One region of the Streptomyces sp. enrichment culture genome, then DNA from elsewhere that is predicted to be linked to it. Evidence: riboswitches for the same ligand, from Rfam matches in the RefSeq annotation. Region 1 holds a riboswitch; the other holds the start of a gene.

Region 1 (14,970 bases):
CGCGCTCCAGGTCCATCCTGGTCCTCGAGTCGTTCGTCTTCGAGAGCAACCTGTGCCGGTACGCGGCCCGGGCGGCGACGAGCATGCCGGGCCGGATGCACTACGACAAGACGCTCCACGTGGTCCGGCAGCGCACCGCGCTCTCCCTGTGGGACCACGCGCTGTCCATCAACTGGCGCCGGCCCGTGGTGTTCTGCCGGGCCCTGCGGCTGGCACGGACCTACCTGGTCCACGTGGTGGGGGACAGCGAACTGACCGACGCCGGGAGCAAACTCCAGTTCTCCGGGCGGCTGGGGCAGGCGGCGGTGCTGCTGGCGCGGTTCGAGCAGGTCGGTGTCGCGGACCTGGAGGCGTCGGCGGAGCAGTTCCAGGTCTCGATCGTCGAGGGGAACCCCGCCCAGGACGCGGTGCCCTACCTCCTGGAGTGCTATCTGCGGCTGCACGACCACACGGGCAACCGCGAGTACCTGGGCCGGGCGGTCCGCACGGACCGGGCCCATCCCGACGTGGCCCGCGGCACCACCTGGCACCTGCTCATGGCCGAGATCTGGCTCCGGCTGGCCGACGGGATGCCCAAGGACGACAACTTCGCCGTCTACCTGCGCCGGGCCGAGGAGGCGCTCAGGCTCGCGGGGGAGCCGAGCGGCGGCGAGGCCGTGCAGCAGGTGCTGCTGTCGTGCGTGACCGCCGCCGCCCGCCGGGCCCCGGCGCTGCTCCCGCAGATACGGCTCGGTCTGCGGCGGCTCAACAACCCCTTCGGCCTCGGTGAACACCTGCGCCGGTTCGCGGAGGCCGGCCATCCGGCGGTGGAGCTGCCGGCCGCTCTCGTGCACGCCCTGCAGACCCGCTTCATGAGCTCCACCGAACCGCTGCACCGCCGCCTGCTGTCGGACTGCCTCCGGGCGTACGTCCAGCTGGAGGACGTCGGCGAGATGGACCGCTACCTGCTGCTGCACAACGCGCTCGGGCTGCAGGACGGGTCGCTCGTCAAGACCGGGCCGCTGACCGACGAGCTGAGCCGCATCCGCTACGCCGACGACATGCTGGCCGTGGCCGCGCTGCGCGACAACCGGTCGTTCTGGATCGAGGGCGTCACCCGGCTGATCCGGGAGACGGAGACGAACACCACCTCCTGCGTGCCGCTCGTCCGGCTCGGCCGCGAGCTGGAACGCGGCGGCGTGACCGTCAACCAGGCCGAACGCGGGCTCATGCGGGGCCGGCTGAGCGGCCTCTCGCAGGCCGACCGGTGGATCCAGGCGGTCGCGGACGGCGACCCGGGATTCTTCTACGAGCACGCCGCCGACCGCGCCATCAGCAGCCCCGACCTGGTGCGCCGCAACCTCGGCGGCCGCAGCAACGTGGTGACCGTCGACGACTACCTCGGCTTCACCAACTCCACCCTGGTGTTCAAGCCGACCACGCGGCTCTGCTTCCAGCGCGACACCGAGAAGTCGGCCGCGGTGCAGGCGACGCTGAACCGGATGGGTGCCGAGGGCGAGTTCGGCATCATCGACCTGATCACCACCATCCCGGTCGCCGACCTGCCGCACGGCGACGCGCAGTTCGCGCTCGGCACCGAGATCATCTCGGTGCGCCGCTTCGAGCACGGCACCGTGCTCGCCGAACGGCTGTCGCCCGCCGCGCCGGACTCGTCCTGCGAACTGCTCAAGCGCGCGGCCAGGTTCCTCGCGTACGTGCACGGGTCCGGCGAGCCGCCCCCGGCCCGGGTCCCCGGCGTGCGCAAGGAGGTGCGCAAGGAGGTGAAGATGTGGCTGCGGGCGATCCTGCCCGAGGAGCCGCCCGGCGAGGACAGCGCGCTGTTCGAGGAGTGGTGGGCGCTGCTCGGCGAGAGCGACCTGCCGCCGCAGCCGCGCCGCGACGCCCACGCCTTCAACTGGCTGGTGACGGACACCGACCGGATCATCGCGGTCGACCTGGAGGCGTCGCACTGGCGCCCCATGGGGTACGAGCTCGCCCAGCTCACGGACGACGTGCCGGCGCTCCCGGTGGACCGCTGGGACCTGCGCCGGGAGGTGGTCACGGCCTACGTGGACGCGCTGGCGCGCTGCACGGACGCCCCGGCCGTCGACATGGAGAAGCTGTGGGCCGCCTACCGGGCCTCCCTGCTGGTCCGCTCGGTGCGCAGCCTGACCGACCGCACGGGTGGACCGGGCGTCCGCGAGCACGGCGAGGCGATGCTGGACGAGCTGTGCCTGGACGCCCCGGCCGACGGCGACCCGCACGGCCCCGGCCGGGTTTCCCCGCACGACCTGGCGATCAGGCTGCGGGACGCCTGGGCGGAGCGGCGCGGCACCCCCGGTGACGCCCCGCTGCGCGAACTCAGCGAGGGCCGCAGGCGCCGGATCAGCCGCACCCTCGCCTATCACCTGCGCCATGACCACGGGATCAACCGGGACGGTCAGGGGTGGGTGCCGGTCGACACGCTGGTCGCGGCGCTCGGGCCGAGGCTCAAGGTCTCCGCCGACGAACTGATCAGCGTGGCGCGCGCGGTGACCGAGACGCGCTTCCAGGTGCGCGACGGCCTCATCCGGGCCCGCTATGGGCACTCGCGTCCGGCGGCCGTCGAGTACGAGGTCCGCAAACCGGACGGCCCGCTCTACCACTGCACGCCGACCGCCGCGCTGGGCAGCATCTTCGAGCGGGGTGAGGGGCTGCGGCCCATGACCCGGCAGTGGGTGCACCTGACGACCGACCCGGCGACCGCGCTGAGCGCCGGGCGGCGGCACGGCCCCAGCGTGCTCCTGTGCGTGCCCGAGCCCGACGGGCTGGAGTGCCGGCACGCGGGCGGCAACACCTGGCTCGTCGCGCAGGTGCCGCCGGAGGCGCTGCGGGTGGTGCCGCTGCACCAGATGTTCGCCACGCACGGCTGACCGGCCGCGTCCCGTCGGTCGGTCGGCCCGGCCCCGGCCCGCCCGGTCAGGTCAGCAGGTGGCGGTTCGGGGCCGTCGCCGCCTCCTCGTACTCCGGCAGGACCACCACGTCCACGCCCTTCGCGGACAGCGCGCCGACCCCGTCCGCACCCGTCACGAACGTGTCCGGCTCCCGCCACGCCGTGACCACCCTGCGCACGCCCGCGTCCAGGATCAGCCGGGCGCACGGGCGGGGCCGGGAGGCGCGGTGGGTGCAGGGTTCCAGGCTGCTGTAGACGGTCGCGCCGGGCAGCCTGGGGTCCGCCGGGTCGATCTTCGCCAGCGCCGCCTCCTCCGCGTGGACGACCGGGTCGTCGCTCTCCCGGGAGTGGCCGCGGGCCAGCTCGGCGCCGTCGGCGGCGACCACCACCGCGCCGACGCTGAAGGCGGACGACGACGGGGGGCACTGCCGTGCCAGGTCGCAGGCCAGCGAGAGCCAGTGCCGGTCCGCGGCCGACGCGACGGCGCCGGTGCCGGGGGCGGTCGGCTCGTAGCGCATCAGGACGACGTCACCGACCTGGCGGGTCTCCACCAGGCGCAGGCGGCCCGACTGGTAGGCGCCGGGGCCGAACAGGCGCGGGGCGTCCGGATCGCCGACGAACAGCGGGGCGAGGGCCAGCTGGACCTCGTCGGCCAGGCCCTGCTGGAGGAGCTGGGTGTGGACGGTGCCGCCGCCCTCCACCATCAGCCGCCGTACGCCGCGTACGTCGTGCAGGTCCTCCAGGACGGCCCGCCAGTCGAGAGAGGCGCCCAGCGCCACCACGTCCGCGTCCGCCGCGATGCCCGCCGCCCGCAGGCGGTCCGCGCCCTCCGGCGTCGTGTAGACGACCTTCTGTCCGCCCGTGTGCCAGAACTGCGCGCCGGGGTTCAGGTCGCCGGTCGCGCTGACCGTCACCTTCAGGGGGTACTCCGGCCGTCCGGCCGCCGTCCGGGCCGCCCGGCGCTCGGGGGAGTTGACGAGGAGGCGGGGGTTGTCGGCGCGGATGGTGCCGGCGCCGACGAGGATCGCGTCGACGGATGCCCGTACGTCGTCGACCCGGTCGAAGTCGGCGGGCCCTGACAGCAGGAGGCGTTCGGGACCGGTGTCGTCCAGGTAGCCGTCGAGCGAGACGGCGGCGGAGAGCAGGACGTACGGGTAAGGCATCGGCGCACCCATCTGGGAGACGGCGGATCTTGGTTCAAGTTTTAAGCAAACCTACACTGGGCGGCATGACGACCCGCTGGCTCACGCCCGAGGAGCAGCGCGCCTGGCGCGCGTACATCGCCGCCGCCCATCTCCTGGAGGACGCGCTCGACCGGCAGCTCCAGCGGGAGGCCGGCATGCCACACCTTTACTACTCCGTCCTGGCCGTCCTGTCCGAGGCGCCCGAGCGACGGCTGCGCATGACCGACCTCGCCGGGCAGCTGAAGATCACCCGCAGCCGGCTGACGTACGCCGTGGGGCGGCTGGAGAAGGACGGGCTGGTGCGGCGGGAGGGCTGCGCCAGTGACCGGCGGGGCAGTACCGCCGTCCTGACAGGCGAGGGGATGGCGGCCGTCGAGCGGGCGGCTCCGGGGCACGTCGGGACGGTGCGGGCCGCGCTCTTCGACCACCTCACGCCCGAGCAGGTGGGGCAGGTCGAGGAGATCTTCACCAGGGTCGCCGGGGCTCTCCAGGACGGCCGGGGCGGCGGGGAGGTCCCCTGGCTGCGGCGGTCGGCGCCGCCGTCCTGTTCGTGAGCTGCCTCACCGGCTGTTGCTTTAAGTTTCAAGCATGGGTAGGGTCCTGATCGACAGGCTGCTTCAAAACTGAAGCATGAGGAGTTCCAGCCGCCGACCCGGAGAACCGCATGTCCGACACCCCCGCCGCCACCCAGCGCGCCCGCGTCCGGGTGCCCCTGCAGTTCCACGACGGCTACCGCGTCGACGCCGAACTCGTCACCTTCCACGGCCTGGCCGACGGCCGGGAGCACCTCGCCGCCGTCCTCGGCGACCCCGCCCCCGGCAGCACCCCGCTGGTCCGGCTCCACTCCGAGTGCCTGACCGGCGACGTCTTCGGCTCCGCCCGCTGCGACTGCGGCCCGCAGCTGCGCGAGGCGGTCGAACGCATCGCCGAGCGCGGCGGTGTCCTGCTCTATCTCCGCCAGGAGGGCCGCGGCATCGGCCTCTACAACAAGCTCGACGCCTACGCCCTCCAGGACCAGGGACTCGACACCTACGAGGCCAACCTGGCCCTCGGCCTGCCCGAGGACGCCCGCGACTACACGGCCGCCGCCCAGATGCTCGCCGCCCTCGGCATCACCGAGCTGGACCTGCTCTCCAACAACCCGGACAAGGCGGAGCAGCTGCGCGCCCTCGGCGTCGACGTCCGCGACCGCGTCCCGACCGGCGTCTTCACCACCGCCCACAACGTCCACTACCTGCGTGCCAAGGTCCTCCAGACCCGGCACACCCTGCCGCTGGCCGACCTGACCGGACTGAATGTGGGGTAATCACCGCAGGTCAGGTGCGGTGCGCCGGCGGTGCGGGAGGCCGTGGGAAAACCCTGGCGCGGACGGCTCCCCGCATGGCGTACACTGGTTTCAACGACGCGGGGTGGAGCAGCTCGGTAGCTCGCTGGGCTCATAACCCAGAGGTCGCAGGTTCAAATCCTGTCCCCGCTACTGAAGGCTCAGGGCCGGAATCCATGGAAATGGGTTCCGGCCCTGAGTGTTTTCGCGTTTCCTTCACCCGCCGTGCGCCGGGCGTGCGGCCGAAAACATACGGGTGGCCGTGAAACACGCGGTGGTCGTGAGCTGTCACCGGGAGTGAGTGATCGAACCCCCTCCGCATAACATCTGAGACACCATCAAAAAAGGGAATGCTGCTGAAGTTGTCGCGAAGGCGGGTCAACTCGCCCGGTTTTCGCCGATGCTGGGGCGTACGTCCCGGCAGCCATCCTTAATGATCAAGTGGAACGGCTTGGAAATCACCCCCCGGTTCTATTAACGTCCGATAACGCAGCGCGGTCGTCCCAGCCGTCACAAGAGGCGGCTCCGTGCGCACGCGCCGAATCCCGTAAGGGAACCGGGGAACCACCACCTTGGGGTGAATCGGGCGTAAGCGGTCGTGTCCACACGGCTGATTTACGCGCGTAGGAGACCTTCCTGCTCCGAACCCGTCAGCTAACCCGGTAGGCGAGAAGGAAGGAAAGGAGTACGCCCACGTGGCGTCCAACCGGCCTGCCCCCGGGGCCCCCTTCGTGCCCGGCCAGCGCACCGGCGATCCCGCCGACACCTTGCTCTACGGCGGTCAGCGCACCGATGAGGGGCCGTTCGAGGAGTGGAATCCCACCGCGGAGTCCATTCGCCCCGTACGCGGCCGGCACCGCGTCTCCAAGCAGCGCGGCGGCGGACTCGCCCGCAGCTCCACCGTCCTGGGCGTCGGTGTCATAGCCGCCGTCGGCGCGGGCGGCATGGCCACCGCGCAGACCGGCAAGCCGCCGGTGTCCATCTCGATGCCGGACCTGCCGAACGTCGGCTCGCTCATCTCCGACGACGCCGAGCCCGAGCCCGAGGCCGAGACCACCGCCACCCCGCTCAGCAGCGTCGGCGTCACCGCCGTCGACACCGCGCAGGGCACCGCCGACGCCGGTGAGGCGCTGCGTGCCCGCATCATGGCGCAGGCCGAGCAGCAGCAGGACCAGGTCGAGTCCAAGGCCGCCGCCGAGGCGCTCGAAGCCGCCGAGAAGAAGGCCGCGGAGGCCGCCGCGCAGGCGGAGAAGGAAGCCGAGGCCGAGGCCGCCGCCGCGAAGAAGAAGGCGGAGGAGGAGGCCCGCAAGAAGGCCGAAGCCGAGCGCCTGGCCGAGCTGGCCAAGCAGTTCACGCTGCCGACCTCCTCGTACACGCTCACCTCCACCTACGGTCAGGCCGGCGCCATGTGGTCCTCCGGCTACCACACCGGCCTCGACTTCGCCGCACCCACGGGTACCCTCCTCAAGGCCGTGCACACCGGCACGATCACCCAGGCCGGCTGGGACGGCGCCTACGGCTACAAGACCGTCCTCACCCTGGAGGACGGCACCGAGATCCTCTACGCCCACCAGTCGTCGATCAGCGTGAGCGTCGGGCAGAAGGTCAGCACCGGGGACGTCATCGGACGGGTCGGCGCGACCGGCAACGTGACCGGGCCGCACCTGCACATGGAGGTGCACACCTCCGACGGCGGCGCCCTCGACCCGCTGGCCTGGCTTCGGGGCAAGGGCCTCACCCCCTGATCCCGGCCGGCTTCGAACCCCGGCGGTCCTGACGGCAACCCCCCGACGTCAGGGCTGCCGGTTCACGGAATAGCCGCTTCCCCCGGGGTCGTTGACTTCGAGCATGACTTCTCTGCGCAAGCTCGGCTCCTCCGACCTCGAGGTCTTCCCGCTCTCCCTCGGCGGCAACGTCTTCGGCTGGACCGCCGACCGTGATCAGTCATTCGCCGTCCTCGACGCCTACGCCGCCGCGGGCGGCAACTTCGTCGACACCGCCGACGTCTACTCGGCCTGGATCGAGGGCAACTCCGGCGGCGAGTCCGAGACGATCATCGGCGAGTGGCTGAAGGCCCGCGGCAACCGCGCCGACGTGGTCGTCGCGACCAAGGTCAGCCAGCACCCCGAGTACCAGGGTCTGTCCGCCGCGAACATCAAGGCCGCCGCCGACGCGTCCCTGCGCCGCCTCGGCACCGACCACATCGACCTCTACTACACCCACTTCGACCGGCCCGAGGTGCCGGTCGAGGAGATCATCGGAGCGCTCGACGAACTGGTGAAGTCGGGCAAGGTCCGGCACATCGCCGCGTCGAACATCTCGGCGGAGCGGCTGCGGGAGTCCCTGGAGTTCTCCGACCGGGAGGGCCTGGCCCGGTACGTCGCGCTCCAGCCGCACTACAACCTGGTGTCCCGGGAGACCTACGAGGGCGAGCTCCAGGACGTCGCCGCGCGGGCCGGCCTCGCCGCCGTCCCCTACTACGCGCTGGCCTCCGGCTTCCTCACCGGAAAGTACCGGCCCGGCACCACCGTCGACAGCGCGCGGGCGTCCGGCGCCACCAAGCACCTCCACAGCGAGCGCGGGCGCCGGGTCCTCACCGCGCTCGACGACATCGCCGCCGCCCACGAGGCGCCGGTCGCCACGGTCGCCCTCGCCTGGCTCGCCGCCCAGCCGACGGTCGCCGCGCCGATCGCCTCCGCGCGGACCGTGGAGCAGCTCCCGGCCCTGCTGGGCGTGGCGGAGCTGCGGCTCACGGAGGAGGAGCTGAAGAGGCTGGGAGAGGCCTCCGCGTAAGTCCTGGAACCTGCGGCTAGGTCCGGTAGGGGTTGTACGCCGGATACGGGGCCGTCGCGCCGTACACCGCCGCGCCGTACACCGCCGGGCCGTGCGCCGGTGGGCCGTACGCCGACCACGGCATCAGGACCGGCACCGGCGGGGCCGTGACCCGCGCGGCGTACTCCAGCGCCGGGCGGGCCACCTCGCGGCGGCGCCACAGCTCGTGCAGCAGCTGCCGCTCCCGTACGACGAAGTCCGCGCCGGCCCGGCCCCGCCGCCCCCGGTGTCTGAGGAACGCCAGCGACGTCGCGTACGCCTCGTACTCGGCCACCGCGCGGGACGCCGGTTTGCCCAGGTGGTGGCCGGCGAACTCGCGGGCCAGCCGGCGCGCCCGCATCGAGCCGAGCACGAAGGGCTCCGCCGGCCCCAGCCAGCCCGCCATCACATACGCGGGCAGCTCCTCGCGGACGGTTCGCAGCTCCCGCTGCCGTGTCCAGATCACCAGCCACGTCAGCAGCCCGAACGCGGGCACCATGAATGCGCCGTACACCGCGAAGAACCCGTACTCGCCGAAGGTCGCCGAGCCGTTCCAGAACGCGTGCATGCCCATCGCGAGCAGCAGCCCGCCCAGGGGCAGCAGCACCCGGCGCAGCAGCCGGCGTTCCCCCGACAGCGCGGCGAAGCCGAAGCCGATGCCGGTGAGGACGGTGAACAGGGGGTGCGCGAACGGGGACATCACGATGCGCACGAAGAACGTCGCAGCGGTGACGGAGGCGATGCCGCGGTCGCCGTGCAGCTGGTCGGTGCCGAAGGCGGTGCCGAGGTAGAGGATGTTCTCGGTGAACGCGAAGCCGGTCGCGGTCACCCCGGCTATCACCACGCCGTCGACGATCCCCGTGAAGTCACGTCTGCGGAAGAGGAAGATCAGCAGGATCGCGGCGGCCTTCGCGGTCTCCTCCACGACCGGCGCTATGACGGTCGCGCCCAGGGTGTCCGCGCTGGACGGGTCGGCGGTGGCCGTCGCTATCCAGCGGGTCGCGAAGCTGTTGGCCACGATGGCTATCAGTGCCGCCGCGCAGGCCCCCCAGGCGAAGGCGAACAGCAGGTTCCGCCAGGGGCCGGGTTCGACCCGGTCCAGCCAGCGGAACGCGGCTATCAGCAGCGGCACGGGCAGGATCGCCAGGCCCAGCCCGACGAGGAAGCCCTCGGTGCCGGTCTCCTCCCGCACCAGCGCGAGGATCACCAGACCGGACAGGGCGAGGAGCGTGACGAGCGCGCCGTAGCGCACCCAGGAGCGCTGCCACCAGTGCGCGTGCCGGGGCGCCCCGGGAGGGGGAAAACCGGGAGGCGGGGGGTACGGGGGACTGCTGGCCACGGCATTGACCCTAACGAGGGACGGAGCCGCCCGCGGGGGATCAGACGTCGGCGGGAGGCTGAGCTGACGGTACGTGGGGTACGCGGCGGAAGAGCAGATCGTTCACGACATGACCCTTGTCCAGTCCCTGTCCCTCGAAACGGGTCAGCGGACGGAACTCGGGGCGGGGCGCGAAGCCGCCGTCGGCCCGGGTGTTCTCGAAGTCGGGGTGCGCGGTGAGCACCTCGAGCATCTGCTCCGCGTACGGCTCCCAGTCGGTGGCGCAGTGCAGGATCGCGCCGGGCTTCAGCCGGGTCGCGGCGAGGCTCAGGAACTCGGGCTGGATGAGCCGCCGCTTGTGGTGGCGCTTCTTGGGCCAGGGGTCCGGGAAGTAGACCCGGAGGCCGTCCAGCGCGTCCGGGGCCAGCATCTCGCGGAGCAGGATGATGGCGTCGCCGTTGGCGACCCGGACGTTGGTCAGGCCGTTGCGGTCGGCGAGGTTCAGCAGGTTGCCCTGGCCGGGGGTGTGCACGTCGACCGCGAGGATGTTGGTGCCGGGGTCGGCGGCGGCCATCTGGGCGGTCGCCTCGCCCATGCCGAAGCCGATCTCCAGGACGACGGGGCCGGTGTTCCCGAACAGCTCCGCGAGGTCGATCACCCGCCCGCCGTCGATGTCCAGCCCCCACTTCGGCCACAGCCGCTGCAACGCGTCCGCCTGCCCCGCGGTCACCCGGCTCCGCCGCGGCTGGAAACTCCGGATCCGCCGCTCGAAGTGCGAACCGGCGGGATCGGCCTGCGGCCCCTCGGGAAACCGGGGCTGGCCCTTGGGGCGGCTGGGGTGGCGGGGCGCGGGGGAGCTCAGGGAGTCAGACACAGTGAGGTCGATTTTACGGGCATTGCCTCGGCCGCGGGCAGCCGCGGCGAGCCGCCGCGACGCCTCGGCCGCGACGCCGTTCAGCGCGCCTCCCCCAGCACCCGCAGCACCCTCCGGGCCACCTCCCTGCCGATCGGCAGGGACGCGGTCGCCGCGGGAGACGGCGCGTTCAGCACGTGCACCGCGCGCGCCCCCTCTCGGATCAGGAAGTCGTCCACCAGCGTCCCGTCCCGCAGCACGGCCTGCGCCCGCACCCCGGCGGCGCTCGGCGCGAGATCCGCCTCGGTCACCGAAGGCAGCAGTCTTCGCACCGCCTCGGTGAACGCCCCCTTGGACACCGACCGCCGCAGCTCCCCCGCCCCGTACCGCCAGTGCCGCCGCGCCAGCTGCCACGCCCCGGGCCACGCCAGCGTGCCGCCCAGCTCCCGGGGCCGGACGACGCCCCAGCCGTACCCCTCGCGGGCCAGCGCGGGCACCGCGTTGGGGCCGATGTGGACGGTGCCGTCGATGCCCCGGGTGAGGTGGACGCCCAGGAACGGGAACGCGGGGTCGGGGACGGGATACACCAGCCCGTTCACCAGCTCCGGTCGCCGCAGGTCGTAGTACTCACCCCGGAAGGGGATGATCCGCATCTCGGGGTCGTCCCCGGTCAGCCGCGCGACCTCGTCGCACCGCAGTCCGGCACAGTTCACCAGCACCCGTGCCCGCACGACCGCCCCGTCGGCCGTCTCCACGGCCACGCCCAGTTCCGGCCGCCGGTCCACGCGGACGACCTCCGCGCCGTAGCGCAGCTCCGCGCCGGACGCGGCGGCGAGCCGGTGGGCGACGCCGACGAAGTCGCAGATGCCGGTCGTGCCGACGTGTATGGCGGCGAGGCCGCGCACCTCCGGCTCGTACTCCGCGATCTGGGCCGCGCCCAGCTCCCGCACCGGAATGCCGTTCTCCCGGCCGCGCTGCACGAGGGCGTGCAGGCGGGGCAGCTCCGCGCGGTCGGTGGCGACGATCAGCTTGCCGGTGACGGCGTGCGCGATGTCGTACTCGGCGCAGAACTTGACCAGCTCGGCGGCGCCCCGGACCGCGTACCGCGCCTTGAGGGAGCCGGGGCGGTAGTAGATGCCGCTGTGGATGACGCCGCTGTTGCGCCCCGTCTGGTGCCGGGCCGGGCCCGGTTCCTTCTCCAGCACCATGACCTGCGTGCCGGGCGCCCGGCGTGTGATCGCGTACGCCGTCGACAGGCCGACGATCCCGCCGCCGATCACCAGCACGTCACAGTCGTAGGCGATCTTCCGCACCTGCACCACCTCCCGGTTTCGATAGTGCACTGCGCCACTGACAATGCCCTCAAACCCGGGACGTGTCCGGTGTCACGCCGGGGCCATCAGCAGGGGGCGGGCGCGTTCGCGCAGCTCCACGACGCGCGGCTCGTCGCCGTACGGCTCCAGGCGGTGCAGCAGGTCCCTGACGTACTCCGTGGTCCGCGCGGACGATATGCGCCCGGCGACCTCCACCGCGCGGACCCCCGCCGCGCAGGCCGCGTCCAGGTTGCCGGACTCCAGTTCGGCGACCGCCCCGACGATCAGGCGCAGTCCGTGGGAGCGGACGAACTCCTCGGTCGGCTGCGAGAGGGCCTGCTCGGTGAAGCGGCGGACCTGGCGGGGAGCCTTCAGGTCGCGGTAGCACTCGGCCGCGTCGGCGGCGAAGCGGTCATAGGAGTAGAAGGCGAGCCAGCTCGGGTCGTGGTCGCCGGGGCGGGCCCGCTCCAGCCAGCTCTCGGCCGCCTTCAGAGCCGCGCCGGCCGCCTGGGCGTCTCCCGCGCGGGCGTGCGCGCGTGCCTCGACGAGACGGAAGAAGCTCATGGTGCGGGCGGTGGCCAGGCCCCGGTTGCGTTCCAGGGCGGCCTGGGCGAGGTCCACGCCCTCGTCGCCGAAGCCCCGGTAGGTGGCCTGCAGCGACATCGACGCCAGGACGTAGCCCCCCAGGGGCACGTCGGCCGCCGCGCGGGCCAGGCGCAGGGCCTGGATGTAGTAGCGCTGGGCGGCTTCCTGCTGGCCGGTGTCGAAGGCCATCCAGCCGGCGAGACGGGTGAGTTCGGCGCTGGCGCCGAACAGGGCGCGGCCGACCTCGTCGGAGTAGGAGCCCAGGAGCAGCGGGGCGGCCTCCACGCGCAGGCATTCGGGGACCATGGACGAACGCCAGTCCCCGCCGCCGTACTTGGAGTCCCAGCGGCGCGCGTCCTCGGCGGCCTCCCGCAGTTTCTGCACATCGCTGTGGCCGACTTTGATCGGTGCGCCCGAGCCCTCGGCGGGGTTCGCCTCGCGCGCCACCGAGCTGTCGGCCGGGGTTATCAGCCACCGTGACGCGGGGGTCGCATAGGCGCTCACGGCGAACGAACCGGCCAGCGACTGCCAGATGCCGCCGGAGCCGGCGCGCCGCCCGGCGAGGTCGAGGCGGTACAGCTCGGTCGCCGACTTCACCGCCTGGCCGACGTCCCGGGGGAAGGCGAGACCCACCTCGGGCGCGGGGTCGGCGTCCGCCAGGCCGATCTCGTGCAGCGGCACCGGACGGCCGAGCTTCTGGCCGATCGCGGCCGCGATGAGATGGGGCGCGGCACCCTGCGGGACCATGCCCTTCGACACCCAGCGGGCCACCGAGGTCTTGTCGTAGCGAAGCGTCAACCCGCGTTGGGCACCGAGGTCGTTGACGCGTCGTGCGAGTCCCGCGTTGCTGATTCCCGCGAGGGCGAGAACGGCGCCGAGCTTTTCGTTCGGCCCGCGTTGCTCCCTGGACATGCGCCACCCCTCGACACAGACGGCTGCCGCGCTGGCATAACCGTGCGGCATTCGTAAACCCAGCGTAGTTCGCCGCATCCCAAGCGTTAAGGGGCATTGTTCCGGTTGGCGGGATTGTGGTCCGTACGGCAGTACGGGCCCTGTACGCACCGTTGCGGCGTGCTCCCGGTGTGTGGCCGTGCGCCCGTCCGTGCGCTCTTCTCCGGCCAACTCGGGAGCGATTCCATGGCTTCTGCGTGGGTCGGCCCGCTGTACTGACCAGTGGGCTGGGGGACACCGCCGCCTCACATCCCCGCGGGCGGCGGTCCGGCCCGGGGGGCGTGCTCCGTTTCCCGGGCCGTGCGCCCGTTCGGTGATGCGCAGAGCATGTACGGAGCGTGCACGGCGGCGGTGGCGCACGGCCTTGGTGGTCTTGGAATGGCCGAAATTCGACCCCGTAGGGTGTTGGCCAATACCTGCGTCCACCACACGGTTTGAGGGCGCGTTGGGGGTTTTCAGGGGGCGTACCGGGGGCGCATTCACGTCGTCGGCGCGGGCGGTCCGCCTGCGCTTCTCCCCGGGGTCCTCCCCGCGGTCCACTCCGCACTTCCCTGCGCTGAACGGCAGTTGGGCCGGGCGGTGGCCTGCCTCCAAAGCGCATGCCAGGCGCATGCCAGGCGCATGCCAAGGGCGCATGCCAGGGCGCGCGGGGCGCATTCAAGGGATCGCAAGCGGCTCCGCCGACCCTCCGCGGCGCCTCCTTCGTGGCAGCATGGTGAACCGGTTCTCGCGGTGCACTGGTTGTCCACAGTCTGTGGAGGCGTCGATGCGGTGGTTGGTGGGTTGGAGCAGCACCGCCGCGGGCACCGCCCGGATCGGCACCGCCGGCGCCACCGGGTACGACGGCGAGACCCTGCAGCCGGTGGGCTCCCAGCTCCTGTGGGGCGATCCCGACCCGCTGTGGGCGGTCGGCGACTGGCGCCCCGACGAGGTCCGGGTGGTGTCCGCCGACGCGCAGACCCGCATCGCCGTCCTCGGCACCTGCGGCGCCACCGACGAACAGCTGCGGGTCGGGCTGTTCGCCGCGCGCGGCGGCGCACTGCGGCATCTGACCGCCTGGCCCGGCAGCTACACGGCGGTCGTCCAGGTCGGCCGCCGGATCACCGTCTGCGGCGACCTCGCGGGCGCCCGCCCCGTCTTCCACACCCCATGGGCCGGCGGCACCGCCTACGCCACCGCCGCGCTGCCGCTCGCCGACCTCGTCGAGGCCAACCTCGACTTCGGCCACCTCGCCGCCCTGCTGGCCGCCCCCGACGTCCCGGCCGCCGTCCAGGAGTCCACCCCGTACGACGGCGTACGGCGCATTCCGCCGGGGCACGCGCTGATCCTGCGCGCCGGGGCGCGGGAGATCGCCGGGTACGAGCCCGTCGCCTCCCTCGCCGTGGCCGCGCCCCCCGCCGACCCCGACCGCGCGGTCGACGCCGTACGCGACGCCCTCGTGGAGGCCGTGCGGACCCGGCTGTCCGCCCCCCGCCACGTCCCCGGCGCCGACATCGACCCCGGACCCGTGCCCGGCATGGGTCCCGCCGAACGGCGTGCCGCGCGCGGGATGCCGGTCCCGGGCATCGGCGCCGACCTGTCCGGCGGCCCCGCCTCGGCGACCCTCGCCCTGCTCGCCGCCGGACTGCCCGGCATGCCCGGCACCGTCCTCGGACACGGCACCGGCGCCGGTGAGCGGCTGCTCGCCGTCACCTTCAACGACCTCGCCGTCGGCGGCCGG
Region 2 (14,970 bases), 1.0 Mb from region 1:
TTCGGGCGGCTCGGCTTCGAGGACGGCGTCTCCGGGCACATCACCGCACGCGACCCGGAATTCACCGACTGCTTCTGGGTCAACCCCTTCGGCATGCCGTTCAAGCACGTCACCGTCAGCGACCTGGTGCTGGCCAACGCCGACGGACAGGTCGTCCAGGGCCGTTACCACGTCAACCAGGCCGCCTTCACCGTCCACGCCCAGGTCCACGCCGCCCGCCCGGACGTCGTCGCCGTCGCCCACTGCCACTCCGTGCACGGCCGCGCCCTGTCGGCCCTCGGCGACCTGCTGGACCCCATCACCCAGGAGAGCTGCGCCTTCTACGAGGACCACGGCCTCTACGACTCCTACACCGGCGTCAACGTCGACACCGAGGAAGGCCGCCGCATCGCCTCCGCGCTCGGCTCCCGCAAGGCGCTCGTCCTGCGCAACCACGGCCTGCTGACCGTCGGCGACTCCGTCGACGCGGCCGCGTGGTGGTTCCTGTCGATGGAGCGGTCCTGCCAGGTGCAGCTGACGGCGCAGGCGGCGGGCCGCCCGGTGCTCATCGACCACAAGGCGGCGGTGGCGACCCGCGAGCAGCTCGGCGGCGACCTCGTGGCCTGGATCAACTACCAGCCCCTGTGGCAGGACATCAGCCGCAGCGAACCCGACCTGCTGAGCTGACCCCCCTGCCCGTTCTCGGCCATATCGGGATTCTCCCAGCCGGGTCAACACGGCGACCGGAATTTCACTCGCCCTGACCAGACTTGTGACCCGTACACGGCGTGTCGTACGGCACAATTCGCTGTCGTCGTAGGGGAGTTGTACGGCGGCGTCGGACGGGCGTCGCGAGGCGGTGGCCGGGAAAGGCAGGCGTCGGGCGTGGCGGTGCAGGAGGCGAGGCAGAGCGCGGAGCCGGGAGCGTACGGAGGTCCCCACGGGGGCGGCTGTACCTGCGGGGGCTGCCCGCACGGGGCGCGCGAGGGACACCGGCGGGCCGTCGCCGCGTTCCTGCTCAGACGCGACGAGTTCGCGGCCGGACAGGGGTTGCCGGCGGCGGTGGTGCACTCGGCCTCGGCGTCCAGGCAGTGGATCTCGGACGAGCTGACCCAGTCCGCCCAGCTCGTCGCCGAACGCGGGCGCGCCGAGGGCGCGGCCTGGCTGGCCCGGCTGTGGCGGCGAACGACGATCACGGTGTGGGCGCTGGTCCTGCTGTTGCTGCTGGTGCAGTCGCTGACCGCGATCGGCGCCGGCTGGACGGCGGCCCGCACCGCCGGGCTGCTCGCCGCGCTGGTCGCGGCCGGGGCGCTGACGGCGGCGTCCTTCTTCCACCGGGCGCGCGGCGGAGCGCTGGCGCCGGTGATCGGTGAGGACAACCGGCTGTCCACCTCCCGGGCCGTGGCCGCGGCGTGGGTGCTGTTCGTCGCCTACGCGGTGCTCTTCCTGGCCGGCCGGCTCGCGGCCGCCTCGGATCACGAGGAGCGTGACGCGCTGATCGCCGGGCTCGAACTCGCCCGGGGCGCCGGAGCGGTGACCGTCCTCGCCGTGGTCTGCGCGATCGCCGTGCTGGTGCGGCGCGTGGTCGGGCTGCGGGTGCTCGGCCAGCGGCTGCAGAAGGTCCGCGCGGACCGGCCCCGGCCGGCCGACCTGCTCACCGACGACGCGGGCCGGGGCAGCTTCGCCGACCTGCAGTACGTCGTGATCAGCGCCGTCGCCCTGGTGTTCGGCGTGGTCCGGCTGGCCCGCCGCCCGGACCAGCTGCCCGACCTCCCGTGGGGGCTCGCGGTGGTCGTCCTGGTCTCCGCCGCGACCTACCTGGCCGGCAAGTACGCGGAGGGCGGCCGCCCGGTGATCCTCTCCGTCGTGCGCGCCCGGGAGGCGGGCGACCTGGACGCGCCGATCCGCACCGGCGAGGACATCGAGATCCGCGGCGCCGGTTTCGTCCCGCTCGGCGCGCAGGGTGCCGAGCGGCTGTCGCGGATGGCGGTACGGATCGGGGCCGTGCACGTCCATGTGCCGCTCGTACCGGTGGCCGGCGGCTTCAGCAACCCCACCGACACACTGCTCACCGTGCCCGTACCGGTCGACGTCGAACCCGGCCGGGTGACCGTCCAGGTGGTCACGGCGGCGGGCGTGGAGACGAACCCGTACGTGATCGAGGTGACGGACTAGACGGCGGGGCCGGATGTGATGAAGGAGGCCAAGGGGGCGAAGGGGACTGGACAGGATACGTCGGACGCGGGAGCGGAAGCGGGCCACATGCCTGAAAACCGACCGGAACATGAGTGAGAGAGTCCTCTTCTGCGTACGTATCGTCTGATGAGGAGTCACGGCACGGCGGGCGAGAGGCGGCTATCAGCGATGACTCAGGGTATTCGTCCCGACACCCACATCTCACGCTACGGTGGCGGCGGCACCCGGCGGGTGCGGGACACCGCCACCCACTACGCCCTGCTCCCCCTGCGCGTCTTCCTCGGCGTCACCTTCATCTACGCCGGCCTCGACAAGCTCACCGACAGCGCCTTCATGCAGAGCGCCGGATCCGGTTCGGTCGGCGACCTGATGCGCTCCGTCCGCGACTCCTCGGCCATCCCGGCCCTGGTCGACCTCGCCCTGAAGAATCCCGTCGGCTTCGGCTACGCCATCGCCCTCGGCGAACTCGCCGTCGGCATCGGCACCCTCCTCGGGCTTTTCGCCCGCCTCGCCGCGCTCGGCGGCGCGCTGATCTCCCTCTCCCTGTGGCTGACCGTGAGCTGGGCGTCCGACCCGTACTACTACGGCAACGACCTCGCCTACCTCATGGCGTGGACACCCCTCGTCCTCGCCGGCGCGCCGTACCTGTCCGTGGACGCGGCCCTGCGGACACGGCGACGCCTGTGGGCGGACGGGGACCGGTAGCGGGCGCATCCGCGATCGACGGCGTACCCCCGCTTCCGTCCGGTGGGGGCGTCGTCGTCAGCCCCGTGCCTCCGGTCGGGCCTCGCCGGGGCGGGACCGGGCCGTGCCCCGGCGGCGTATCGCTCTGCCGAGTATGCCCGTCGCGCCGGCCAGGAAGAGACCGCCCACGACCAGGGGGATCACCACGAACCACGGTGTCTCCCAAGCGCCGCCCGCGTCCCCGGCGTACGTGACACCCGCAATGGCGAGGAAGATCCCCGCGACGAGCCTCCCCGGCTGGAACTCATGACGCAGCACGGCTCACCTCCACCTGTCCCACTCCGACCCGGAGGTCGAGAGCGATCGTGCCGGTGCCCTTGGCGCCCGCCTTCGGCGGGATCGTCACCTGCTTGTACTTGCCCGGCGCCACGTCGACGTCCTGGGTCTTGTCACCCGGCAACTGGATGTCGCCCACTCCCACGTCGATGTCCGCCTTCAGCGTCACGTCCGGCGGCAGGATCACCCGCAGCTTCCCCACGCCCACCTCGGCCTCCGCTGCCAGCGTCTGCCCCTCGGCCGGGTCCAGCCGGGACAGGTCCAGGGTGCCGACGCCGGTCCCCACGTGGTACTTGTCCCGCACGTCCGCCACCGCGGCCGGTTGCCACGTCGTCCGTATCCAGTCCGTGCCGATGTCCTTGGGCAGCGCCGCCGAACCGGCGAGCAGCGCGGCCGTGACCACCGCCATGAACACCGAACCCGCCCCGGTCCGGCCCAGGAACGCGCTGAGCGCGATGCCGAGACCGAAGACGGCGAGCGCACAGGACAGACCGGTCTGCAGGCTGGTGCCGAGCGGATGCTCGTCCCACGTCAGGCCGGTGCCCAGGCCACCCGCGACGAGCGCGAGGAGGAAGACCCAGCCGCCGATCCAGCGGGGACCGCGCGGCTTCGGCGCCGGCCCGCGGGTGCGGCCGGTGTCGCGGCCGTGCGGGTAGTCGTCGAGGTCGAGGCCCACGGTCGCCGCGATGTCCTGCTCCCGGGAGTCCCGAGGACCCCACAGATAGCCCGTGCCGCCGACATGGGTGCCGTCCTTGACGATGGGGTCGCGCCACCACGAGTACGCGGCGAGCACCGGCGGGGCCTGCGCCTCCGGCGGGGCGTCGGCGGCGGCCTGCGCCGCCAGCGGATCGGGGTCGGGCGCACCGCGCCGCTGCGACCAGTAACCGGCGCCCGCGAGAAGCAGGGAGAGCACGACGGCGAAGGTCAGCACGCCGCCGTTGTTCAGCATCGACAGGAAGACGCCGCAGCCGACCAGCGCGAACAGCACCGCCGCAAGGGCGTGGCCGTCGACGCGGCCGGTCAGCAGTTTGCGGACCTCGTTCTCCTCCTCGTCGTCGTACGGGACGAAGAGCCAGGCGAAGCCGTAGAAGATGAGGCCGATGCCGCCGGTGGCCGCCAGCACCGCCAGCGTGATCCGGAAGATCACCGGATCCATGTCGCACTGCCGTCCCAGCCCGGAACAGACACCGGCGATCATCTTGTGCCGCCGGTCCCGCCGGAAGCTCAGCGGCCCGTCGCCGGCCTGCGCCTCCGCCGGCGCGTCGGCCGTGCCCGGCTGTCCGTCCTTGCCCAGCCCCGCCGACGCGTCCCCTTGATCGCGCGCGCCCGCCCGCCCCTGCGTGCCCGCGCGCTCGTGCGCGCGCGATTCTGCAGCGGCGGAGGCCGTGGTCGCCGGGTCGGACGCGGAGCCCGTGTCGGGCCCGGTGTCCGCGGCGTGCTGGTGATCAGTCATGTGTCCATGGTGACCGCTGAGCCGCGCCGGCGGCAGTCGGAACGACCCTGGCCCGACCCTGATATCGCCCCTGACACGGTGCGAGGGCTCCGGGCGCCGGGACGTTCGCTCGGAGATCAGGGGAGTTTCGGGGGGCGACCCTGATGCCCGAGGCCGCCCGGCGTGTGACCATCGATGGCATGCCGGAAGCCGCGCCCACAGCAGCGCCACTCGTCGAACCGCGGCCGCCGCGCAAGCTCTACCGCAGCAGTGACGGACGCTGGCTCGGTGGCGTGGCGCGGGGGCTCGCCGGACATCTCGGGCTGCCCGTGATCTGGGTGCGGCTGGTCTTCGTCGGCCTGTTCATGGCCAACGGCCTCGGCGCGCTGCTGTATGCCGCGTTCTGGTTCTTCGTGCCGCTCGGCGTCGGAGGCGTCGACGCGGAGAAGCCGCCGTCCTTCGTCACCACCGAGACCTCGCCCGACGGCCGCCGCAGACGCGTCACACGCAAACCCGACCGGGGCCAGATCGTCGCGCTGCTGCTCATGGTCGTCGTGGCCATGGTCTTCGTCAGCAGCGTGAACCTGGGCAGCGGAGCCAAGGCCTATCTGCTGCCCGCCGTCCTCGTCGGCGCCGGTGTCGCCCTCGTCTGGCGCCAGGCGGACAACGCCCGCCGGGCCCGCTGGGTCGAGGTCGGGCGGCGTCGGCGCACGCTCACCCTGCTGCGCGCCGGGGCCGGCGTCCTGCTGGTGACGGCCGGCGTCTCCGGCATCTTCGTCCTGCAGGGCTCCGCCGCTCACCTCGGCTCGGTGCTGCAGGCGGCCCTCGCGGTCCTCGTGGGCATCACGCTGCTCGCCGGTCCGTATCTGGTGCGCATGACGCAGGACCTCTCCGAGGAACGCCTGATGCGCATCCGCGCCCAGGAGCGTGCCGAAGTCGCCGCCCACGTGCACGACTCGGTGCTGCACACCCTGACGCTGATCCAGCGCAACGCGGAGAACGCGAGCGAGGTGCGCCGCCTCGCCCGTGCCCAGGAGCGCGACCTGCGGACCTGGCTCTACAAACCGGAGGGCACCGGCAAGGACGAGGCGGACGAACCCGCCACGCTCGCCGACGCGGTGCGACGCAACGCGGCGGAGGTCGAGGACAAGCACGGCGTGCCCATAGAGGTCGTCGTCGTCGGTGACTGCCCGCTCGACGAGGGCACCGGCGCACAGATGCAGGCCGCGCGTGAGGCGATGGTGAACGCCGCCAAGTACGGTGGCGAAGGCGGCGCCGTCCAGGTCTACGCCGAAGTCGAGGGCAGGACGGTCTTCGTGTCCGTCCGTGACCGCGGCCCCGGCTTCGACCTCGACTCGATACCCGCCGACCGCATGGGCGTTAGAGAATCAATCATCGGCCGCATGGAGCGCAACGGCGGCACGGCCCGGCTGCGGGCGGTGCCCGGTGGCGGCACGGAGGTCGAGCTGGAGATGGAGAGGGCGGAGAAGACGTCATGAGCGACCCGACCGAGGCGAACGGGACGGCGGGAGCGGCGGAACCGGCCGAGCCCGCGGAGTCGGCCGGCCAGAGCACCGGTGAGCGTCGGGTGCGTGTCGTCCTGGTCGACGACCACCGGATGTTCCGTACGGGCGTCCAGGCCGAGATCGGCCAGACCGAGCAGACCGGTGTCGAGGTCGTCGGCGAGGCGGCGGACGTCGACCAGGCGGTCACGGTCATCACCGCGACCCGCCCCGAGGTCGTCCTGCTCGACGTGCATCTGCCCGGTGGCGGCGGCGTCGAAGTGCTGCGTCGCTGCGCTGCGTTGACGGGGGACACCGAGCGGCCGGTCCGCTTCCTCGCCCTGTCCGTCTCGGACGCGGCGGAGGACGTGATCGGGGTGATCCGGGGCGGCGCGCGGGGTTACGTCACCAAGACGATCACGGGCTCGGACCTCGTCGACTCGATCTTCCGGGTCCAGGAAGGGGACGCGGTCTTCTCTCCGCGTCTCGCCGGGTTCGTCCTCGACGCGTTCGCCTCCACCGACGCGCCGCCGGTCGACGAGGACCTCGACCGCCTCACCCAGCGCGAGCGCGAGGTGCTGCGGCTCATCGCCCGGGGGTACGCGTACAAGGAGATCGCCAAGCAGCTGTTCATCTCCGTGAAGACGGTCGAGTCGCATGTCTCCGCCGTCCTCAGGAAGCTTCAGCTCTCCAACCGGCACGAGCTGACGAGATGGGCGACGGCGCGGCGGCTGGTGTGACGGCCGCCGGGGCGGCGCCTATCGCCGGAGCCGGAGCCGGAGCCGGAGCCGGAGCCGGTGCGGGGACCGGAGCCGCTCAGCGGTGCCCCGGCTGCGGCGCCGGCACGGCTCGCAGAGCCCACCGGTAGTGCCGTACGGCCTTCGTCACGCCGATCAGCCCCGTCACCCAGAGGATCAGGCCGATGCCCATGCCCAGGGCGGCGTCGTAGTAGGCCGACCGGCCGGGTTCGGCCTCCGCCGCGGCCGCGAAGGAGGCCCACAGGCCGATCGCGCAGATCAGCATGGAGGAGAGCAGCCAGAAGAGACTGAGGCCGGGGGAGCGCAGGCGGGCGTCGGTCGGCGGGTGGGTGTCCAAGGCCAGCCAGGCGTCGATGAGTTCCTGTATCCGCCGGTCACGGCGGATGGCGAGGGCGACCGCGATGACGGACGGGGCGAGTGAGGCGAGGCCGAGGAACGCGAAGACCGGGCCGAGGATGAGGCCGAGAGGGTCCTTCTCCTCGATCTGCTGGAGCGGCAGTACCAGCAGCGACCAGCCGATGATCGCCGCGACTGCCAGCAGCCACAGCAGCAGGACCCGGTGCACCCCGAGGCTGCGCCGCCGCAGGTCCTCCAGCGCTCTCCCCCGGTCGGCCAGCAGCGCCGCCCGGTCCGGCCAGGTCCGGATGTGGGGCGGCGGCGGAGGCGGAGGCAACGGGGAGCGGGGCATCGGGACCTTCCGGCGGACGGGGACTGCGTGGACGTGGGAAGCGGCGCACACCGCCTCGGCGCCCGACGCTACCGTGCCGCCGTGCTCATGCCATGCCCGTGTCGATCCCGTGTGGCGTGTTCACACGACGCGCGTGGCGCCCGCGAACGGCATCTCGTCGATCGGTGCCACCCGTACGGGAGCCGAGGGGTTGGGGGCGTGGACCATCTGCCCGTTGCCGACGTAGATGCCGACGTGGCTGATGCCGGAGTAGAAGAACACCAGGTCACCGGGGAGGAGTTCGGAGCGGGTGACACGGCGGCCGGCGCCGATCTGGGCGTAGGTCGTGCGGGGCAGGCTGACGCCGGCGGAGCGGTAGGCGGCCTGGACCAGTCCCGAGCAGTCGAAGGCGTCGGGGCCGGTGGCGCCCCAGACGTAGGGGCTGCCGAGCTTGGAGTAGGCGTAGGAGACAGCCGACGCCGCACGGGAGCCGGGTGCCGTGACCGCCCCGCCCGGGGCCGTCAGGCCGTCCCGGGCCGCCGTCGCGTCCCGTGAGGCGCGGTCGGTGCCGGTGCCGTCCTGCGCGAACCGTGCCCGCTCCTCGGCCGTGAGCCGGGACAGGAGCCGGCGGGCGGCGTCCAGCTTGCCAGTGACCGTCTTCTTGTGCCGCTCCAGTTCCGCCTGACGCGAGGCCAGCGAGGCCACCTCGACGCGGGCGGCACCGCGCAACTGCTCCAGTTCCCGTAGTTGTTCGCGGACGCTGGAGACGGTGGTGGTCTGCCGGTGCTCGGCCCGTTCGGCGAGCGAGGCGCCGTCGAGGTACCGGTCGGGGTCGTCGGAGAGCGCCAGTTGCAGTGCGGGGGAGAGGGCGCCGCGGCGGTACTGTGCCGCGGCGATGGAACCGAGGCTGTCCCGTTCCGCGTTGAGCCGTTCCGCCCTGCGGGCCGCCTGGTCCTGCAGGCTGGACAGCCGCCGACGGGCCGCCTCCGCCTTCTCCTTGACGCCGTTGTACTTCTCGGTGGCCACCTCGGCCTCCTGGTACAGCTTCTCCACCTTGGCCTTGACCTGCGCCGGCGTCAGCTCCGGCTCGGCGTGCCCGGTCCCGTCGAAGGCCGTCGCGGTGGCCGCGCCCGCCAGCGCGATGGTCGCCGCCGTACGGGCCCTGTGGCCGCCGGCCAGGCGCTTCCGGGGCTTGCGGTGCGCTGCCACGTGGACTGCACGTCCTTTCCATGACCGGGGATCCGCGCGGTCCGGCGGTGGTCCCGCACACGGGAGCGGGACCGCCGCCGGGCCTTCTCGGCGGAGACGTCCGGCTGCCGCCCCTGGCCCGGGCGGCGGTGGGGAGCCGGACGCCTGGTGGAGGACGCTAGGCCCGGCTGTATCGGGACGGTAACGGGATGTGCGGAAGTGACGGGAGCGGGCCGCCGGACGACCGGATGCGACCGCGATCTCGTCGCGAAAGCGTCGATGGCACGTGGGGACCTGACCGAAGTGACGATTCTGTGAGCCGCGTGAGGGGCGGGATGCTATGCGCCGCATATATCCACTCGTCCACTCGTGACAGCCGCGTATCCACCGGTGCCGGCCTCCCGTGCCCGGGTGCCTTCGGGCGTCCCGGCGCCGGGGCGGTGTCGGGCGACCGGTGACCGCCTCGTTAGGCTCCGGCCTCATGGACGTACTCATCCATCTCTTCGTCGGCCTGCACATCATCGGCATCGCCTCGCTCCTCGGCGGCTTCCTCACCCAGATGAAGGCGATGGGCCAGGGCACCGCCCGCTTCGTCCCGGCGATGCTGCACGGCGCGCTGACGATGCTGGTCACCGGCGTGATCCTGGTCGGTCTCAACCAGGCCGACGACCAGACGGTGAACAACATCAAGATCGGCGTGAAGCTGGCCCTGCTGATCGTCATCCTCGGCCTCGTCTACGTGAAGCGGGACGACGAGAAGGTGGACAAGGGCCTGTTCGGCCTGGTGGGCCTGCTGACGACGGCGAACGTCTTCATCGCGGTCCTCTGGACCTGAGGCCCGCCGCGCCCTGCCGCGGCGTCCGGGGCCGTACGGCGGCCCGGGCGGCCGCGGCCGCGCCGACGGCGACCGCCAGCCAGGCGGCCACCGTCACCCACAGCAGCACCTCGCCCGGCCACGCCAGCCAGGAGACGCCGACGGCGGATGCCACGGACAGCGTCGCCGCCGCCGTCATCCCCATCGGGAACACCGTGGACCAGCGGCGCACGTCGTATAGCAGCCGGGGCCGGACGATCTCGGCGGTGAGCAGGACGGCGTACCAGGACAGATCCAGCACGAGCAGTGCGAGGGTCACGTCGTGCAGGACGCCCCGGTCGTCGACGTTCCACAGGGAGAGGTCCGGGCCGTCTGCGGCGATGAGCTTCGAGCCCGCCAGCGCCGAGATCGCGAGCGCCCCGCCCGCGACCCAGTGGTCCCCGCCGCCCTCGATCACCTGCCGTGGATCGAAGCGGGTCAGGGCGAGCCCGTAGATCACGATCCCCAGCCAGAACAGCACCAGAGCGGTGTGCGCGAGCCAGGCCGCAGACTCCGTCGCGGCGAGGGTCGCCGCGAGCACCGCCAGGCCCTGCGTCGCCACGCACGCCAGGAACACCGAACCCGGCATACGCCTGCGCCAGTGTCTCACGCTCAGCACCAGCAGCACCGGCCACAGTACGGCGGCCAGTGCCAGCAGCGCCCCCGCCGAAAGCGTCCAGCCCAGCGCGGCGAAGCGGGTTCCCAGCACCGTCGTCGCCGCCACGGCGGTCAGCGCGGCCGGTGTGCCCGCCTGGATCAGCCACTGCTTCCGCTGCCCCAGCAGGAGGACGAGGAATTCCGCCGCCAGCGCCAGCCAGGCGGCGCCGGCCACCACCAGGAAGACGCGGGAGACGACCTCGCGGCCCGCCAGGTGGAGGCCGACCGAGACGATTCCGGTCGCCATCACGGCGGCCCCGGCCGCCGGCGCGCGCCGCGCCCACCAGTCGAGGAGGGGGGAGGTGCCGGGCATGGCCCGATGCTATGGAGCCCTGCGCGCCCTGCGAGCGGGGCACGCGCGCGGGCGCGGGGAAATGCACGCGGGCGCGTGCAACCGGGTGCGCACCCGCGCTCGCGTCAGGCCGGACGCACCACGCTGTGGATGGACGACTCGCCGTCGTAGTAGATCGACTCCTCCCGGACGTACGCCCCGGGCTTCGGCGCGTGGATCATCATCCCGTTGCCGATGTAGATGCCGACGTGGGTGACGTCGTCGTAGAAGAAGACCAGGTCGCCGGGCTGGGCGGCGCCGATCGCGACGGTGGTGCCGGCGTTCACCTGGTCGTAGGTGGTGCGGGGGAGGGTGACACCGGCGGCCTTCCAGGCGGCCTGGGTGAGGCCGGAGCAGTCGTACGAGCCGGGACCCGTGGCCCCCCAGACGTACGGCTTGCCGATCTGCGCGCGGGAGAAGGCGATCGCCTTCTCGGCCTTGGCCGCGTACGTGGAGTCGGTCGAGGTGGAAGTGTCGCCGGTGCCGGTCTCCGCCTGAGAGGTCTCTTCCTGCGCGGTCTCCTGCTGGGCGGCCGCCGCTTCCTCCGCCTCCTGCTGCCGCCGCTGCTCCTCCGCCGCCTGCTGCTGACGGGCCAGCTCCGCGGCCTTGCGGGCCGCCTCCTCCTGCTTGCGCTTCTCGATCGCCGCGAGCCGCGCCTTCTCCTCGGCGGTCAGCTGCGACAGCAGTTCCCGCGCGTCGGCGAGCTTCTTCTGGACGGTCGCCTTGGCCGTCCTGAGGTCGGTCTGCGACTCGGTGAGCGTCTGGAGGCTCTCGCCGGCCTCGCGACGCTTCTCCATCGTCTCGGCCTGCTGGTCGAAGTAGTCGTCGACCGCGTCCTTCTGCCGGCTGGTCAGCCGGCCCATCAGCTGGTTCTGGTCGAAGTAGTCCTGCGGGGAGTCCGCGAGCAGGAAGGTCGCGGTGTCCGGCACGGCGGACCCGGTGCGGTACTGCGCGGCGGCGTACGACCCCAGCTCCTCACGTGCCTCGTTGAGCTTCTGGGTCCGCTTGGCGACGTCGTCCAGGAGGGCGTCGACGCGCTTGCGCTGCTTGGTGGTCTTCTCCTTGACCGCGTTGTACTTCTCGGTCGCCGACTCCGCCTGGCGGTAGAGATCGTCGACCTTCTTCTCGACCTCCTCCAGGCTCGGCTTGTCGTCGGCCGAGGGGGTGGCGCCGGCGGTCTGCGAGAGCAGGGCCACGGAGGTGAGGGCCGCGGTGGCGAGGGCGGGGGTGCGTATGCCGGCCACGCGCGGGGTGGGACGCGACTTGCGGTGCGACGCCAAGGGAGGCGACTCCTTCCATCGGCCGCCTACCGGGTTAGCTGTCGGGTTCGGGCGGGTCGTTCGGAAGGGTTGCCCTACGGCTCCTCCCTGAAAGGGAGGGGCCGATTCACCCCAGAGTCGGTTGGGTCCCCGGCTCCGGTCGCCGTACGGGCGCGCCGGACTCGGCGGAGGCCGCGCGGCCCGGCGAGGTTCGCCGGTGGGGGTCGTACGGCCTGCCCGGCACGGTAGCCAACTCGTGTGGCTGCTGTGAAGGTTGGTGGGTGATATGCCCGATACATTTCCGTGACCTTCCGAAAGGTGTCGCTCGCCGTCGCCGAGCCTGAGCACCCCGTGTCCGACCTGCGCGGTAGCCGGGTGGACGCGGTGCGTGACGCGCCCGGTTCCCCGGTGACCGCCGGACCGCGGCGGCTGTGATGTTCTGCGGGCGGCCCTCGGTTGTCAGTGGGGCGCCCTAGACTCGGAGAGCGATGAGCAGCCTCTTTGACGACAGCTTCCTGGCGGACCTCCAGGCCCCGCGGGCCCACGCGGAGGAACCCCCGCCGCCGCCCGAGGACGATCACGTACCGGAGCCGATCCCGGACGATCTGTTCGGCGGGAAGTTCGACGTGCCCCCGGACCGGGACGAGTACTACCGCGACGGCGCCCCCCGCCCCGCCGTGGACTCCGCCGCGCTCCTGGAAGGGCTGAACGAGAACCAGCGCGCCGCCGTCGTCCACTCCGGCTCCCCGCTGCTCATCGTGGCCGGCGCCGGCTCCGGCAAGACCCGCGTGCTCACCCACCGCATCGCCCACCTGCTGGGCGAGCGGGGCGTCCACCCGGGCCAGATCCTCGCGATCACCTTCACCAACAAGGCCGCGGGCGAGATGAAGGAGCGCGTCGAGCAGTTGGTGGGCCCGCGCGCGAACGCGATGTGGGTGATGACCTTCCACAGCGCGTGCGTGCGCATCCTGCGCCGCGAGAGCAAGAGGCTCGGCTTCACCTCCTCCTTCTCGATCTACGACGCCGCCGACTCCAAGCGCCTGATGGCCCTGGTCTGCCGTGATCTGGACCTGGACCCCAAGCGCTTCCCGCCCAAGTCGTTCAGCGCCAAGATCAGCAACCTCAAGAACGAGCTGATCGACGAGGAGGACTTCGCCGCCCAGGCCTCCGACGGCTTCGAGAAGACCCTCGCCCAGGCCTACGCCCTGTACCAATCGCGGCTGCGCGAGGCGAACGCCCTGGACTTCGACGACCTGATCATGACGACGGTCAACCTGCTGCGCGCCTTCCCGGACGTGGCCGAGCACTACCGCCGCCGCTTCCGCCACGTCCTGGTCGACGAGTACCAGGACACCAACCACGCGCAGTACGCCCTCGTCCGCGAGCTGGTCGGCACCGGCACGTACGATGAGGACGTCCCGCCGAGCGAGGGCGACATCCCGCCCGCCGAGCTGTGCGTCGTGGGTGACGCCGACCAGTCGATCTACGCCTTCCGCGGCGCGACGATCCGCAACATCCTCCAGTTCGAGGAGGACTACCCGGACGCGACGACGATCCTGCTGGAGCAGAACTACCGCTCCACCCAGACGATCCTCTCCGCGGCCAACGCGGTCATCGAGCGCAACGAGTCCCGCCGCCCCAAGAACCTGTGGACCAACGCCGGCCAGGGCGCCCGGATCACCGGCTACGTCGCCGACACCGAGCACGACGAGGCCCAGTTCGTCGCCGACGAGATAGACCGCCTGACCGACGCGGGCGACGCGAAGGCCGGTGACGTCGCCGTCTTCTACCGCACCAACGCCCAGTCCCGTGTCTTCGAAGAGGTCTTCATCCGCGTCGGCCTGCCCTACAAGGTCGTCGGCGGTGTCCGCTTCTACGAGCGCAAGGAGGTCCGGGACGTCCTGGCCTACCTGCGTGTCCTGGCCAACCCCGAGGACTCGGTGCCGCTGCGCCGCATCCTGAACGTGCCCAAGCGCGGCATCGGCGACCGCGCCGAGGCGATGATCGACGCGCTCTCCCAGCGCGAGAAGATCAGCTTCCCGCAGGCGCTGCGCCGCGTCGACGAGGCGTACGGCATGGCCGCGCGGTCCACGAACGCGGTCAAGCGGTTCAACGCGCTCATGGAGGAGCTGCGCACGATCGTCGAGTCCGGCGCGGGCCCGGCGACGATCCTGGAGGCGGTGCTCGAACGCACCGGCTACCTCGCCGAACTGCAGGCCTCGACCGACCCGCAGGACGAGACCCGGATCGAGAACCTCCAGGAACTCGCCGCCGTCGCCCTGGAGTTCGAGCAGGAGCGCGCCGAAGGCGAGACGGGCACGCTGGCCGACTTTCTGGAGCAGGTCGCGCTGGTCGCCGACTCCGACCAGATCCCCGACGAGGAGGACGGCGACGGCGTCATCACCCTGATGACCCTGCACACCGCCAAGGGCCTGGAGTTCCCGGTCGTCTTCCTCACCGGCATGGAGGACGGCGTCTTCCCGCACATGCGCGCCCTCGGCCAGACCAAGGAGCTGGAGGAGGAGCGCCGGCTGGCGTACGTCGGCATCACGCGCGCGCGGGAACGGCTGTATCTGACGCGGTCGTCGATGCGCAGCGCCTGGGGCCAGCCGCAGTACAACCCGCCGTCCCGCTTCCTGGAGGAGATCCCGCCCACGTATGTCGACTGGAAGCGCACCGGGGCCGTCGCGGCTCCGGCGGGCCCGGTCTCCGGTGTGGCGGCCTCGCTGTCGTCGTCCCGCTCGCGCTCGTCGGCGTCCGGCGCCTCCGGGTTCGCCACCAGCCGGACCGCGGAGAAGTCGGTGGTGTCGCTGTCCGTCGGCGACCGGGTCACGCACGACCAGTTCGGGCTCGGCACGGTGGTCGCGGTCAAGGGCACCGGCGCCAACGCCGAGGCGACGATCGACTTCGGCGACGCCAAGCCCAAGCGCCTGCTGCTGCGTTACGCGCCGGTGGAGAAGCTCTGACGTGAGAGAGCCCCCGCCGGACACGGCGGGGGCTGCGGCCCGGAGCGGGCGGGGGTTGCGGCGCAAAAGGCTAGGAGGGCTCCAGTCCGTGGCTGCGCAGCCAGGACAGCGGGTCTATGGCCGAGCCACCGCCCGGGCGGACCTCGAAGTGCAGGTGCGGGC

What was found. A riboswitch is a leader RNA that binds a small molecule or an ion and turns the genes downstream of it on or off. The one in region 1 is predicted to bind cyclic di-AMP.
Region 2: another riboswitch for cyclic di-AMP. It lies ahead of ACSU6L_RS14670 (NlpC/P60 family protein); the one in region 1 lies ahead of ACSU6L_RS19650 (M23 family metallopeptidase).

What each region holds. Positions count from the first base shown of each region.
Region 1 covers NZ_OZ186847.1:4,493,979-4,508,948, forward strand. The annotation lists gene ACSU6L_RS19625 (RNA 2'-phosphotransferase) at 1-2,891, shown strand, start outside; gene ACSU6L_RS19630 (dihydrofolate reductase family protein) at 2,938-4,074, opposite strand; gene ACSU6L_RS19635 (MarR family winged helix-turn-helix transcriptional regulator) at 4,140-4,649, shown strand; gene ACSU6L_RS19640 (GTP cyclohydrolase II) at 4,760-5,401, shown strand; tRNA gene ACSU6L_RS19645 (tRNA-Met) at 5,499-5,572, shown strand; cyclic di-AMP (ydaO/yuaA leader) riboswitch at 5,946-6,103, shown strand; gene ACSU6L_RS19650 (M23 family metallopeptidase) at 6,115-7,164, shown strand; gene ACSU6L_RS19655 (aldo/keto reductase) at 7,268-8,212, shown strand; gene ACSU6L_RS19660 (PrsW family intramembrane metalloprotease) at 8,229-9,569, opposite strand; gene trmB (tRNA (guanosine(46)-N7)-methyltransferase TrmB) at 9,610-10,422, opposite strand; gene lhgO (L-2-hydroxyglutarate oxidase) at 10,503-11,723, opposite strand; gene ACSU6L_RS19675 (MFS transporter) at 11,787-13,211, opposite strand; gene ACSU6L_RS19680 (asparagine synthase-related protein) at 14,017-14,970, shown strand, end outside.
Region 2 covers NZ_OZ186847.1:3,462,146-3,477,115, reverse strand. The annotation lists gene ACSU6L_RS14725 (class II aldolase/adducin family protein) at 1-666, shown strand, start outside; gene ACSU6L_RS14720 (hypothetical protein) at 865-2,154, shown strand; gene ACSU6L_RS14715 (DoxX family protein) at 2,344-2,880, shown strand; gene ACSU6L_RS14710 (hypothetical protein) at 2,938-3,177, opposite strand; gene ACSU6L_RS14705 (PspC domain-containing protein) at 3,164-4,648, opposite strand; gene ACSU6L_RS14700 (ATP-binding protein) at 4,792-6,126, shown strand; gene ACSU6L_RS14695 (LuxR C-terminal-related transcriptional regulator) at 6,123-6,869, shown strand; gene ACSU6L_RS14690 (hypothetical protein) at 6,946-7,575, opposite strand; gene ACSU6L_RS14685 (NlpC/P60 family protein) at 7,696-8,763, opposite strand; gene ACSU6L_RS14680 (hypothetical protein) at 9,224-9,577, shown strand; gene ACSU6L_RS14675 (tellurite resistance/C4-dicarboxylate transporter family protein) at 9,555-10,565, opposite strand; gene ACSU6L_RS14670 (NlpC/P60 family protein) at 10,670-11,863, opposite strand; cyclic di-AMP (ydaO/yuaA leader) riboswitch at 11,871-12,040, opposite strand; gene ACSU6L_RS14665 (hypothetical protein) at 12,146-12,277, shown strand; gene pcrA (DNA helicase PcrA) at 12,331-14,808, shown strand; gene ACSU6L_RS14655 (peptidoglycan DD-metalloendopeptidase family protein) at 14,879-14,970, opposite strand, start outside.